Regions from separate parts of the Limnobacter sp. UBA7229 genome, predicted to be linked through region 2. Evidence: predicted binding sites of a transcription regulator. Region 2 holds the regulator's gene; each other region holds the start of a gene.
The links. The regulator sigma-54, encoded in region 2, starts transcription at its own class of promoters, with help from an activator protein. The targets are predictions, from matches to a motif close to TGGCANGNAANCTGCTTT.

Region 1 (4,148 bases), on a different contig from region 2:
TGGACGACCTTGAATCACGTGCCATTCAAGATGCGCTGGAAACCTGCAGGGGCAATGTCAGCGCAGCAGCAAGAATGCTGGGTATTTCCAGAAACACAATTTACCGGCGCTTGAATTCAAAGTAAAAAATCGCGTTTAACAAACAACTCTTTGCCTTTAAAAAACCACCCCACTGCAGGGTGGTTTTTTTTGGCACAAACCAACTGAACAGTTGTCACAAAACTGTCATTCACTTGCTCCAGCCGCACACAATTCTGTTTCAAAGCGTACCGCCTGACGCAAAGCAACTGCACTGCTTCACCCTGTCATCAAAAGCCCTACATTTTTATTTAATTCAATAAAATCAATAGCTTAAATACTGGCATGTCTTTTGCCCTAGTCCCTTCAAGCCAGTTCTACTCTGCGGTGTGCTGGCGAGCTTTAGAAGACAAACAAGCAACAACCTTTAAAAACTAAAACTGGAGGGTTGATCTTATGATCAGCAAAAAATTAGTAGCAGCTTCCATCTTGGCAGCAATGGGGACTTCGGCACACGCAATCGGCTTCAAGGCTGGCGAATGGGAAATGGACCTTTCAGGTTCAGTAAACGCGTACTACAACACAACCAGTTGCGACAACGCCGGTGCAGTTGCCAGTGGCGCATTGGGTCTTTGCGGTGGTGCAGGAACTGGTCAAGACCAGACATCAATTCAAAACGGTTTGCTACCTGGCTTCATCATTTTCACAGCATCCACCAAACAAGCAGGATATGACCTCAAAGCCGTAATCTCCATTGACCCGGGTACCACTAACAACAACGGAGCTGCTGGTGGCGTGGGTCAAAACGTGGGCGATCAGCGTCGCGTGTTCTTGCAATTCGGAAACGAATCAATGGGTACGATCAAGGCTGGTCGCGACATCGGTCTATTTGGTCAAAATGCGATTCTGAACGACATGTCTCTGTTGGCGGTTGGCGGTGGTTCAGGGTACAACGGTGCATTGAATACAACCTTGGGCGGCATCGGATCGGGTTATATTTACACTGAATTCCAGCCACAGATCACTTACACTGCACCTGCAATCGGTAACCTGACGTTGTCAGGCGGTGTTTTCCAGCCAAAGGACCTCAACGGTGCCACAGCCCAAGAGAATGATTCTCCAGGCATGCAAGCATTGGCCTCCTATAGCCTTGGCGACAAAGGCAAATTGTGGGCAGCCTTGATTAATCAATCCCAGTCCGGCGTTGCTGCCGCTCCAGACTCTGACCTCACCGGCTTCGAAGTAGGTGGCACGGTTAATCTCGGTGCGCTGGCACTGACTGGTAACTACTTCACTGGCGAAGGCTTGGGAACCACACTGATTGGTTTTGGTGGTCGTGACGCCGCTGGTGCTGAGCGTGATTCAGACGGATACTTGGTACAAGCAACCTACAAAGTTGGCAACACCAAGTTTGGTATTAACTATGGCTCATCGACACTTGATTCCACAGCCGGTGATCGAGCCGCAAATGCCATCATGCTTGAAGAAACAAACCAGATGGTTCTGGGCGTTTACCATAACCTGACTCCAAGTCTGACCATCGCTGGCGAGTACATCACCAATGAACAAACCTACCAGTTGGGCGCTCCTGCAGCAAAAGGCGAGTCCAACACCATCGCCGTAGGTGCAATCCTGTTCTTCTGATCGTTAACCACCCTCCGTTAACGATTGTCCTAAGGCGCGAACTCAAAAGGTTCGCGCCTTTTTGCATGGTGTTTCAAACTGCAACAGTTTGAACATTCAAAACACCTTGGCAAACACTCATTTCCCACATTGTAAAAATACCGACATGCAGGCCCGCAAGGCACAGGAATTGCTATTTAAACCTTGAGGACAAACAAACCGGCGCAAGCCAAGTTCTTCACCCAAGCCATGTGCCAAGGTGCATTTTAATAAAGCAAAAGGAGGATATTTCATGCAGTGGACTACACCATCATTCGTTGACATGCGTTTCGGTTTCGAAATCACCATGTACATCGCCAACCGTTAATTTGACGGTTCGCACAGCCCCGGATAGCCTTTGAGGCTAGCGGGGTTTTTTTTACCCCTGAAAAAAGCAACTATGAAAATCAAAGTTCTGGGTTCCGCAGCAGGCGGAGGGTTCCCACAGTGGAACTGCAACTGCACCAACTGCCAGGCTGTTCGGGCCAAAGCGCCCGGGTACACCGCGCGCACCCAGTCGTCGATCGCAATATCCGACGGGTCTGCGAACTGGATATTGGTGAATGCATCGCCCGATATACTCACTCAAATCAAAAGTACCCCTGAACTGCAACCCAACCGTGGCCCACGCGACACTGGTATCTCTGCCGTCATTTTGATGGACGCGCAAATTGACCACACCACCGGCCTGTTGATGATGCGCGAAGGGAAAACACCCATGCGCCTGTTCACCACCCCCGCTGTGTGGGAAGACCTGACCAACGGTTTACCTTTGGTGCCTACGCTTGGGTTTTATTGCGGTGTGAAGTGGACTCCACTGTGTACCGAATGCGATGAATTTTTCTCAATCAGCCCGCTGGACAGCATCAAGATCAAATCAATCCCGCTAATCAGCAAAGCACCCCCCTATTCCCCCAGCCGCTACGCCCAACGCCGTGGCGACAACATCGGTTTGTTGATTGAAGACACCAACACAGGCAAAAAGGTGTTTTACGCCCCTGGACTTGGAGAAATTACGCCCGACATTCTGCCCTATATGCAACAAGCCGATGTGTTGATGGTGGACGGCACCTTCTGGACCGAAGATGAAATGATCACACAAGGTTTCTCGCAAAAACTGGCTGCCGACATGGGTCATTTACCTCAAACTGACAAGCCGGGCAAACGGGGCTCAGGCATGATCAGCCAGCTGCGCCAGTTTGAAAACCAGCGCAAAATCCTGATTCACATCAACAACACCAACCCGATTTTGTACGAGCATGGCGACGAGCGCGCCATTCTGGCCGAGAATAGAATTGAAGTGTCCTACGATGGCATGGAGATTCTTGCATGAGCAGCAACAAAGCCTGGAGCAAAAAAGAGTTCGAAGAACGCTTGCGCGCCAAGGGCGACCGCTACCACATTCACCACCCATTCAATGTGGCCATGCGCGAAGGCAAACTGAGCCGAGAACAACTTCGCGGCTGGGTGGCCAACCGCTTTTATTACCAGGTGTGCATTCCGCAGAAGGATGCAGCCGTCATGGCCAATTGTGACGACCGAGAAACCCGCCGTCGTTGGGTACAACGCATTCTTGACCACGATGGCTGGGAAGGCAATGCTGGCGGCATTGAAGCCTGGAGCCGCTTGGGCGAAGCTGTTGGAATTGATCGGGATGTACTTTGGAGCCAGCAATTGGTGCTGCCCGGTGTGCGCTTTGCCGTAGACGCTTATGTGAATTTTGCGCGCCGTGCGCCCTGGCAAGAGGCGGTGTGCTCGTCGCTGACTGAAATGTTTGCACCGGAAATTCACAAGCAGCGCTTGAGCAACTGGCCCAAAGACTACAAGTGGGTGGCACCCGAAGGTTTGAATTACTTTCGCTCACGAATCAGCCTGGCCCAACGCGACGTGGAGCATGGCCTTGAAGTAACGCTGAATTATTTCAAGACCCGCGCACAGCAGGAACGCGCGCTTGAAATTTTGCAATTTAAACTGGATGTGTTGTGGAGCATGTCAGACGCGATTGCGCTGGCTTACCCCGACAAACCCGCCAAAACAAAACAGAAAAAACAATGAACACCGAGACCATTCCAAGCCTGCCGGAACACCCGAAACTGAACCGCTTGTTTCGCCTGCAATACGAAGAGGCGCAAAAAACCCATGTGCTGCTGTACCCCGAGGGCATGGTGAAACTGAACCAATCGGCCAGTGAAATTTTACTGTTGTGCGATGGCAGCCGAACGGTGAATGACATTGTTGCGGCGCTTGAAGCCAAGTTCAACGCAAGCGGACTGGAAGCCGATGTGCGCAGCATGCTGCAGGAAGCCACACGCCGAAACTGGCTGGACGCATGACAGGCCCTGGCGACAACAACACCCGACCGGCTGGCCCCCTTTGGCTGTTGGCTGAACTGACTTACCGCTGCCCGCTGCACTGCGTGTTTTGTTACAACCCTGTTGATTACAAAACCAACACCAATGAAATGAGCA
Region 2 (4,148 bases):
CCCAAACCTGATTCGCCACAAATAAGCACGCCCATGCCCAGCACATCCATGAAAACGCCATGCATCATGGTGGTGGGGGCGAGCCATTTGTTGATATACACGCGCAGAAAGTCGATGATTTCGGCGGCCGACAGGGGTGTGGCGAGCAGGGGAATGTTGGATTCGTCGCAGGCGGCTTTCAAAAGTGGGTGCGGTTGAAATGATTCAGCCACGATGACAGCGGGCGGATCGCCTTCAATCAGTTTGTCGATTTGGTGTTTTTTGCGTTCGTCGCTGATGCGGGCGAAATATTCGATTTCCTGTCGACCAAACACCTGGATGCGACCCGGGTGAATGGTGTTGAGGTGACCTACCAGATCAGAGGAAGCAAAACACTGAAGATCCAGGTGGCGGTCACCGCCATTTAAACCGGCCAGCCAGTCAAGCTTGAGTTTGTTGCGGTTGGCTTCGATCAGTTCTTTCAGTTGCTTCACAGGCTTAACTCGCGGGTTGGTAAGGCTCCCAGTTGGCGATCAGTTGGTGAGTGGCGCCGGGATCGGATTCTGTCATGAGTTTCTCACGGAAATCTTTGTCAGACAGCATTTGAGCCAGTTCTGACAGTATATCCAGATGATGCTGGTTTGCGCTTTCTGGCACCAGCAAAAACATGAGCAGCTTGACGGGTTGGCCGTCTGGGGCATCAAAAGGGATTGGGTCTTGCACACGCACCAGCGAGGCGATAGGTTCGCGCAGGCCCTTGATGCGGCCATGCGGTACGGCCACTTGCTGGCCTAAGCCAGTGGAGCCCAAACGTTCACGCGCAAACAGGCTGTCGAACACCTTGGATCTTGCGATGCCTTGGTTGTTTTCAAAGACCAGACCGGCTTGTTCAAACACGCGCTTTTTGCTGGTGACCTGTGTGTCCAACAATATGTTGGATGGTGGAAGTAGATTTGCGATCAAGTTCATCGCTGTTGATTCCTGAGACCCGCTTCTAATCGTGGGGCCGATTATACGCCATAAAAACAGAAAAGGCGGATGGAAGTCCGCCTTTTGATTTTCCCTGAAATTACAGAGGTTTATTCAGCTTCTTCGACCACCTGGTGTTTCATGGGGGTGTGGTTGTGGTTGGTTAGTTTGTCTTTGTGACGCAGTACCTGGCGATCCAGTTTGTCGGCCAGCGCATCAATGGCTGCGTAGAGGTTTTCATGACTTGCTTCAGCGTGAATGTCTTTGCCGCGAACGTGCAGTGTGACATCTGCCCTTTGAACCAGCTTGACCACCGAGATGGTCACCGATGCATCAATGACGTGATCAAAATGCCTTTTCACCCGATCCAGTTTTTCGATGACGTAGTTTCGAATCGCTGGGGTAACTTCCAGATGATGACCATTGATGTTCAAGTTCATAAGGTATCTCCTTTCGTTGCTGCGGGGGGAAGCTTTAACAGTTAAAGCGACTTGCGCATGTTCACCGGGGGTATTTTCAGTGATTCCCGGTATTTAGCGACCGTGCGTCTTGCGACCACGATGCCCTGTTGACCGAGTAGGTCGGCGATTTGGCTGTCAGATATCGGCTGCTTGGCGTCCTCCGCAGAAATCAGTTGCTTGATGAGTGCACGGATGGCCGTGCTGGAAGCCTGACCACCTGAGTCGGTGGAAACATGGCTTCCGAAGAAATACTTTAGCTCAACCAACCCATAGGGCGTCAACATATATTTTTGCGTGGTGACCCTTGACACGGTCGATTCATGCAGACCCAGCAAGTCGGCAATTTCCCGCAGAACCAAGGGCTGCATTGCGATTTCGCCGTGATTGAAGTAGCCGATTTGACGTTCTACGATGGCTTGGCTAACCCGTAAAATAGTGTCAAATCGCTGCTGAACGTTTTTTAACAACCAGCGGGCCTCTTGCAGTTGTGCGCTGAGTTGGGCGCTTTGGCCGCGGTGAGATCGCAAAATGGAGGCATACATTTCATTGATGCGAATTTTTGGCATCACATCCGGGTTCAGTTGCACATGCCACTGACCACTGAGTTTTTTCACGATCACGTCGGGCACCACATGGTCGTCGTCAATGCGGCGAAAGCGCGCACCGGGAAATGGCTCAAGTGAGCGAATAATCTGGTGACAGATTTTCAGTATGTCTTCGTCCACATTCAGCGCTTTTTTCAGCTTGGTGAAGTCGCGCTGGGCCAGTAAGCCCAAGTGATCACGAACAATGTGCTGGCAGTGGGTGTACAGGCTTTGCTGGCAGGTGATGTCTTTGCGCTGGGCCAGTTGCAGCAGCAGGCATTCGGCTGCATTGCGGGCACCCACGCCGGGTGGGTCAAAACTTTGCAGCAGGCGCAAGGCCGCGCTGAGTTCTTCAAACTCCAGGTCGGGCTCGTCCTGCAGGGTTTCCCACAGGTCTTCAAGTTCAACAGTCAGGTAGCCATCGTCGCTGAGGTAGTCAATCAGCCAAAGCACCAGGTTTTTGTCACGTTCGCTGGCCTGTGTCATGCGCAGCTGGTCGATCAGGTGCTGGTGCAGGCTGCTGTCGGGCGCAGCCAGTTGCAGGCCGGGTTTTTCTTCATCGCCATCGGCACCTGCGCCGCTGTTGTCGCGCCAGTCGCCTTCCCAGTTGTCCTGGATGGAGTCGATGGTCTCGCGCTGAACAATTTCTTCGCTTTGATTGTCTTGTTCAGCTTGCTGATCGCTGACCGGTTCGCTGGCTTTGCGGGGGTCGGGATCGGCCTCAAAGCTGTCGCCCTGTGGCTCGTGCAGTTCGCCATTGCTGCTGTCCAGGCTCAGGGTGCGCTCGCCTTCCACGGCCTCTTCGTCAGCCAACTCCAGCAGTGGGTTTTCAGCCAGCGCTTGTTGAATTTCCTGCTGCAACTCCAGTGTGGACAATTGCAGCAAGCGAATGGATTGCTGCAACTGAGGCGTGAGCGTGAGGTTTTGCGAGACTTTAAGCTGAAGGGATTGTTTCATGGAGATTCAGCTTTACATCCGGAAGTGTTCGCCGAGGTACACGCGGCGTACATCGTCGTTTTTCACAATTTGCTCGGGACTGCCCGAGGCCAGCACGCGGCCCGCGCTGATGATGTAGGCACGATCACAAATGCCCAGGGTTTCCCGTACATTGTGGTCGGTGATCAGCACGCCGATACCTTTGGATTTCAAAAAGGCAACGATGCGTTGAATTTCCAGTACCGCAATGGGGTCAACGCCTGCGAAGGGCTCGTCCAGCAAAATGAAGCGCGGCTGGCTGCCCAGCGCACGGGCAATTTCAAGTCGGCGGCGTTCGCCACCCGAGAGGGACGCCGCCAGCGAGGTGCGAATGTGCGCAATTTGAAGGTCGTTCAGCAAATCTTCGACAGCCTGATCCACCGTTTTGTCTCTGGGTGGATTGATTTCAAGCACTGCGCGAATGTTGTCTTCCACAGTCAGTTTGCGAAACACGGAGGCTTCCTGAGGAAGATAAGAAAGCCCTGCGCGTGCGCGCTCGTGAATGGGTTGCAAGGTGATGTCGCGGCCTTCCAGGCAAATGTTGCCTTCGTCGGCACTGACCAAACCCACAATCATGTAAAAGCAGGTGGTTTTGCCAGCGCCGTTGGGGCCCAGCAGGCCGACCACCTCGCCTGTGTCCACGTGCAGCGACACATCTTCAATCACGCGTTTGCTGCGGTAGGCTTTGCGTAGGCTAAGCGCTTGAAGCCGTCCTTGTCCTGTCAGGGTGTGTGCGGGGGTGTTGCTCACTTGCTGCCCCCTTTTGGCGCGGGCTCAGTCTCTTGGGTTTTTGGTTTGATCACTGCCTGTACGCGTGAGGAACCACTGCTGTTGGGTGTTCCCACCACATTCAGGAATTCTGTATTTTGCTCGTACGTAATTTTGGTACCCGAGATCGATTCAGTGAGCTGACCATTGGTGCTTTTTTGAATGCTGGCTGCACCGGTCAATGTCACGATCGATTTATTACCGTCGAATTCAATGGTGTTGCCAGTGCCGTTGATCAGCAGTACTTCATTGGGCTTCTCTGAATCACGCTGCTGTTTGAAGCGGGCAGGTTTTCCTTCCACAGTGGCGAACTGGGTACCGTCGCTGCGTTCGGTCAATGTCAATTTGTCGCCGCGAATCACCAAACTTCCACGCGTCAACAGCACATTGCCGGTGAACACGTTCACGTTTG
Region 3 (4,148 bases), on a different contig from region 2:
GACGTGGCTGAGGAAATTCGGTGGCTTCGCCAGGGTTTGCCCGAAATTGGTGCAGTGGCCACTTTTATTGGCACTGTGCGTGACATCAACGACAACAGTACCGTAAGAGCCATGACGCTGGAACATTATCCGGGCATGACAGAAAAAGCACTCGAGAATATTCTGAAGGTGGTTGACGGGCGGTTCGAAATCACCTCTGCCACGATTATCCACCGCGTAGGCCTCCTGTATCCCGAAGATCAAATCGTGTTTGCCGCAGCCACCAGCGAGCACCGTCAGCAGGCGTTTCTTGCTTGTGAATTCATCATGGATTATTTGAAAACCGAGGCTCCTTTCTGGAAAAAAGAAGACACACCCGAAGGCGCGCGCTGGGTGTCTGCCCGTGACAGTGACGACACTGCCAAAGAGCGCTGGGAGCAAACGCAGTGAATGCGCTTAGTGCACTGGCTGTGTTTGTTGGGGCCGGCCTGGGTGGGGTGGGGCGGTATGGGCTTGGTATTTTGTTGGCCCAACCCGCCTGGTTGCCCTTTGCTGTAGGTACGCTTGCAGTGAATTTGATAGGTGGCTTTTTGGCTGGAGCACTGTTTGCAACCGTGGGGTCAGCGTGGCTGAAGTCCAACCCCTTGGGATTGTTTCTCATGACAGGCGTGTTGGGTGGCCTTACCACCTTCTCGGCTTTCACCGCCGAAGGCGCTAATCTGCTATTGGACAAGCCCTTGCTAGCCCTGGGTCACGCCCTCGTTCATGTGCTGGGGTGTTTGGCTGCATTCTTTATGGCAGGAAAGTTATTTGGTCTTTTCGGGCAATAAATCCGCTTCTTACGCGGCTTAATGTTGTTCCCAAGGCAGCCCGTGAAAACGCCAGCCATTGATGCTTGAGCGCTGGTGAAAGTCATTCTTGTCACCTTCAAATCCTTCCAGCACATTGATTGCATACTCAAAACCGTGCTTGGCCGCCAAAGTGGCCGCGTGGTGCGATCTGGCCCCGCTTCGGCAGATGAAAAGCACTGGTTGGTGTTTTTCAACCCGTGCCTCAATTTGGGCAATGAAATCGGCATTGCGTATTCCGTCGGGATAATTGTTCCACTCGACGTGGAACGACCGGTCTTCCGAAAAACTCACTTGTCCAACCCAGTCCAGCTCGGCATCGGTTCGCACATCGATCAACACAGCGTTTTCATCGGTATTCAGCAACTCCCAAGCCTCTTTTGGGGTTAGCGCGCCCAAATAGCCCAGCCCTTTTTCGGAGGCGTATTGTTTGGCCAGTTCGATTAACTGTTCTGAAGTGGATGTCATGAACGTGGAGATGCAAATGATTGGTTGATGAGTGTATTGTAATACAAGCATTCGATCGATTAGGCTAAATACTAATTTGCACCGCTGTGGTGCATGTTGCACAAATATGGTGCAAAAGTTGGAAAGGTGATTCAAAGGAAGTCGCCTGAAACCTTGATTTGGGGTTACTCACTTCTTGGTATGGTCTTTGCTTTATCCCTCCACGTTGAAGATTGAATTCGCGCTGAGCGTCATATATAGCGGCATCGAACGTGCTATTGTTTCGCTTAAATCAAAGAGTTCAACTCCGAATTTTTTTAGACCACTATTCCACCTCACGTACCAGGAGATTTTCAATGGCGACCGCCCAAGATGTAATGAAGATGGTTGCGGAAAATGAAGTGAAGTTTATTGACTTCCGCTTCACCGACACCAAAGGCAAAGAACAGCACGTGTCTGTGCCAGTTAAGATGTTTGACGACGACAAGTTCGAGTCTGGCCACGCATTTGATGGCTCTTCCATCGCCGGCTGGAAAGGCATTGAAGCCTCTGACATGTTGTTGATGCCCGATCCTGATACAGCTCGCATGGATCCTTTCCGTGAAGAGCCCACCCTGATTTTGACTTGCGACGTAATCGAGCCAACTGACGGCAAGGGTTACGACCGCGACCCACGTTCCATCGCACGTCGCGCTGAAGCCTACTTGAAGTCCTCTGGCCTGGGCGACACTGCCTACTTCGGTCCAGAACCCGAATTTTTCATTTTCGACAGCATCACCTGGGGTGATGAAATGTCGGGCTGTTTCTTCAAGATCAAGTCTGAAGAAGCTTCATGGTCTACCGGTATTGACTACGAACACGGCAACCTGGGCCACCGTCCCACTGTGAAAGGTGGCTACTTCCCCGTGTCCCCAACCGACTCTTTCCAGGACATTCGTTCTGAAATGTGTCTGTTGCTGGAACAGCAGGGCGTACCCGTTGAAGTGCACCACCACGAAGTGGCTGGCGCTGGTCAAAACGAAATCGGTACCATGTTCTCTACGCTGACCAAGCGTGCGGACTGGACACAAATTCTGAAGTACACCGTGTGGAACGTGGCTGCCAGCTATGGCAAAACAGCCACTTTCATGCCCAAGCCAATGTGGGGCGACAACGGTTCAGGCATGCACGTTCACCAATCAGTCTGGAAAGACGGCGTGAACCTGTTTGCTGGCAACGGCTACGCAGGCCTGTCTGATTTCGCCCTGTACTACATCGGCGGTATCATCAAGCACGCTCGTGCCTTGAACGCGATCACCAACCCATCTACCAACTCCTACAAGCGTTTGGTGCCTGGTTACGAAGCACCGGTGAAGTTGGCTTATTCCGCCAAGAACCGCTCCGCGTCCATCCGCATTCCACACGTGGCCAATCCAAAAGGCCGCCGCATTGAAGCGCGCTTCCCCGATCCCATGGCCAACCCTTACCTGGCATTCTCTGCCTTGTTGATGGCTGGTCTGGACGGTGTTCAGAACAAGATCCACCCAGGTGAAGCAGCAACCAAGAACCTGTATGACTTGCCTCCAGAAGAGGACGCATTGGTGCCAACCGTGTGCCACAGCCTGGAACAGGCTTTGGAAGCTCTGCAAGCTGACAACGAGTTCTTGACTCGTGGTGGCGTGTTCAGCAAGGAAATGATTGATGCTTACATCGAACTGAAGATGGAAGAAGTTCAGCGCATGCGCATGACTCCACACCCCATCGAATACGACATGTACTACGGCCTGTAATCCAGACTGTACGCATTAATCGAATGTGAAAGTGGCCCTGTACTGATCAAGTGCAGGGCCATTTTTTATTTTCGGTTGTTTGTAAAGAACCTACCCCGTCTGGTATCAGCACTCGCCTTCAATGGGGAGGGGCTACTGCAGGGGATCAAGTATCATGAAAGTCGTCCGGAATTTTGTAGAGATGCAATCATGGTGAAGTCAAGCGTAATTCAATATTCACTGATCGTCCTGGTGTTGGGGCTTGCTGCCGCACCCAAGGTACAAGCCTTGGGAACCGAGATGTTTGTGTGCACAGGTACAGACGGTGTTCGAACCTATCAAAATTCCGACGGTGGCGACGGCTGCGTGCCTTTGAATCTGAATCCTATTACCGTGGTGCCAGCCCCGCGTTCAGCCTCGAAAAGTGGTGGAATTTCCGAGCCTGCCTCGGGGGGGAGTTCAGGTCGACGTGCCACGGCGGCTTATGACAATCGCTCAGCTGCTGACTTCAATGCGAAGGACGATCGCATGAAAATTCTGCAGGAAGAATTGCGCATTGAAGAAAGCAAGTTGAAGTCTTTGCAAGACGAATACAAAAATGGGCAGCCTGATCGTTTGGGCAATGAAAAAAATTATCAAAAATATCTGGACCGGGTTTCGCGCCTAGAGCAGGAAATCATGGTGACCAATGACAATATTGAAATACTTAAAACTGAATTGATTCGGTTGTCAAAATAGTGTTTTTGAAACCGGCCGCATCGCCATGAGGATGAAGTGAAAAAAGAACGGTTTCAAGGTCTGGAGTTGTTGGCCACTGCGGTGGTGGTAAGTAATCCAGAGGGTGTAGTGCTATACGCCAACTTGTCTGCAGAAACATTGCTGGAAGTATCCAGGCGCAGCCTGGATGGGCAGGCACTGGCAGCCTTGTTCGTCGAGGCCAGTGCATTTCGGGAGTTTCTCAACAAATCCCACGCCGATCCCTTCGGCGTGAAGCGGCAGGTATTCGAGTTGATTAGACCCAGCGGCACTTCCGAGCATGTTCACGTTACGCTGTCTTGTCCCGATGGTGCCAACGGAGTAACCATCATTGAACTGCGTGAAATTGAGCAGCAGTTGAAAGTTGACC

Region 1: pqqA (pyrroloquinoline quinone precursor peptide PqqA) is a predicted target of sigma-54. The motif match lies at 1,821-1,838, and genes of this name have one in related genera.
Region 3: glnA (type I glutamate--ammonia ligase) is a predicted target of sigma-54. The motif match lies at 1,472-1,489, and genes of this name have one in related genera.

Annotation. Positions count from the first base shown of each region.
Region 1 covers NZ_DKTN01000010.1:28,597-32,744, forward strand. Annotated here, with positions in the region: gene B4C79_RS04605 (sigma-54-dependent Fis family transcriptional regulator) at 1-125, shown strand, start outside; gene B4C79_RS04615 (porin) at 475-1,662, shown strand; gene pqqA (pyrroloquinoline quinone precursor peptide PqqA) at 1,934-2,008, shown strand; gene pqqB (pyrroloquinoline quinone biosynthesis protein PqqB) at 2,081-3,013, shown strand; gene pqqC (pyrroloquinoline-quinone synthase PqqC) at 3,010-3,735, shown strand; gene pqqD (pyrroloquinoline quinone biosynthesis peptide chaperone PqqD) at 3,732-4,013, shown strand; gene pqqE (pyrroloquinoline quinone biosynthesis protein PqqE) at 4,010-4,148, shown strand, end outside.
Region 2 covers NZ_DKTN01000014.1:34,437-38,584, reverse strand. Annotated here, with positions in the region: gene hprK (HPr(Ser) kinase/phosphatase) at 1-473, opposite strand, end outside; gene B4C79_RS08350 (PTS sugar transporter subunit IIA) at 478-948, opposite strand; gene hpf (ribosome hibernation-promoting factor, HPF/YfiA family) at 1,059-1,388, opposite strand; gene B4C79_RS08340 (RNA polymerase factor sigma-54) at 1,430-2,950, opposite strand; gene lptB (LPS export ABC transporter ATP-binding protein) at 2,963-3,718, opposite strand; gene lptA (lipopolysaccharide transport periplasmic protein LptA) at 3,715-4,148, opposite strand, start outside.
Region 3 covers NZ_DKTN01000022.1:239,213-243,360, reverse strand. Annotated here, with positions in the region: gene moaE (molybdopterin synthase catalytic subunit MoaE) at 1-429, shown strand, start outside; gene B4C79_RS12920 (fluoride efflux transporter FluC) at 426-809, shown strand; gene B4C79_RS12915 (rhodanese-like domain-containing protein) at 828-1,295, opposite strand; gene glnA (type I glutamate--ammonia ligase) at 1,631-3,043, shown strand; gene B4C79_RS12905 (DUF4124 domain-containing protein) at 3,233-3,760, shown strand; gene glnL (nitrogen regulation protein NR(II)) at 3,797-4,148, shown strand, end outside.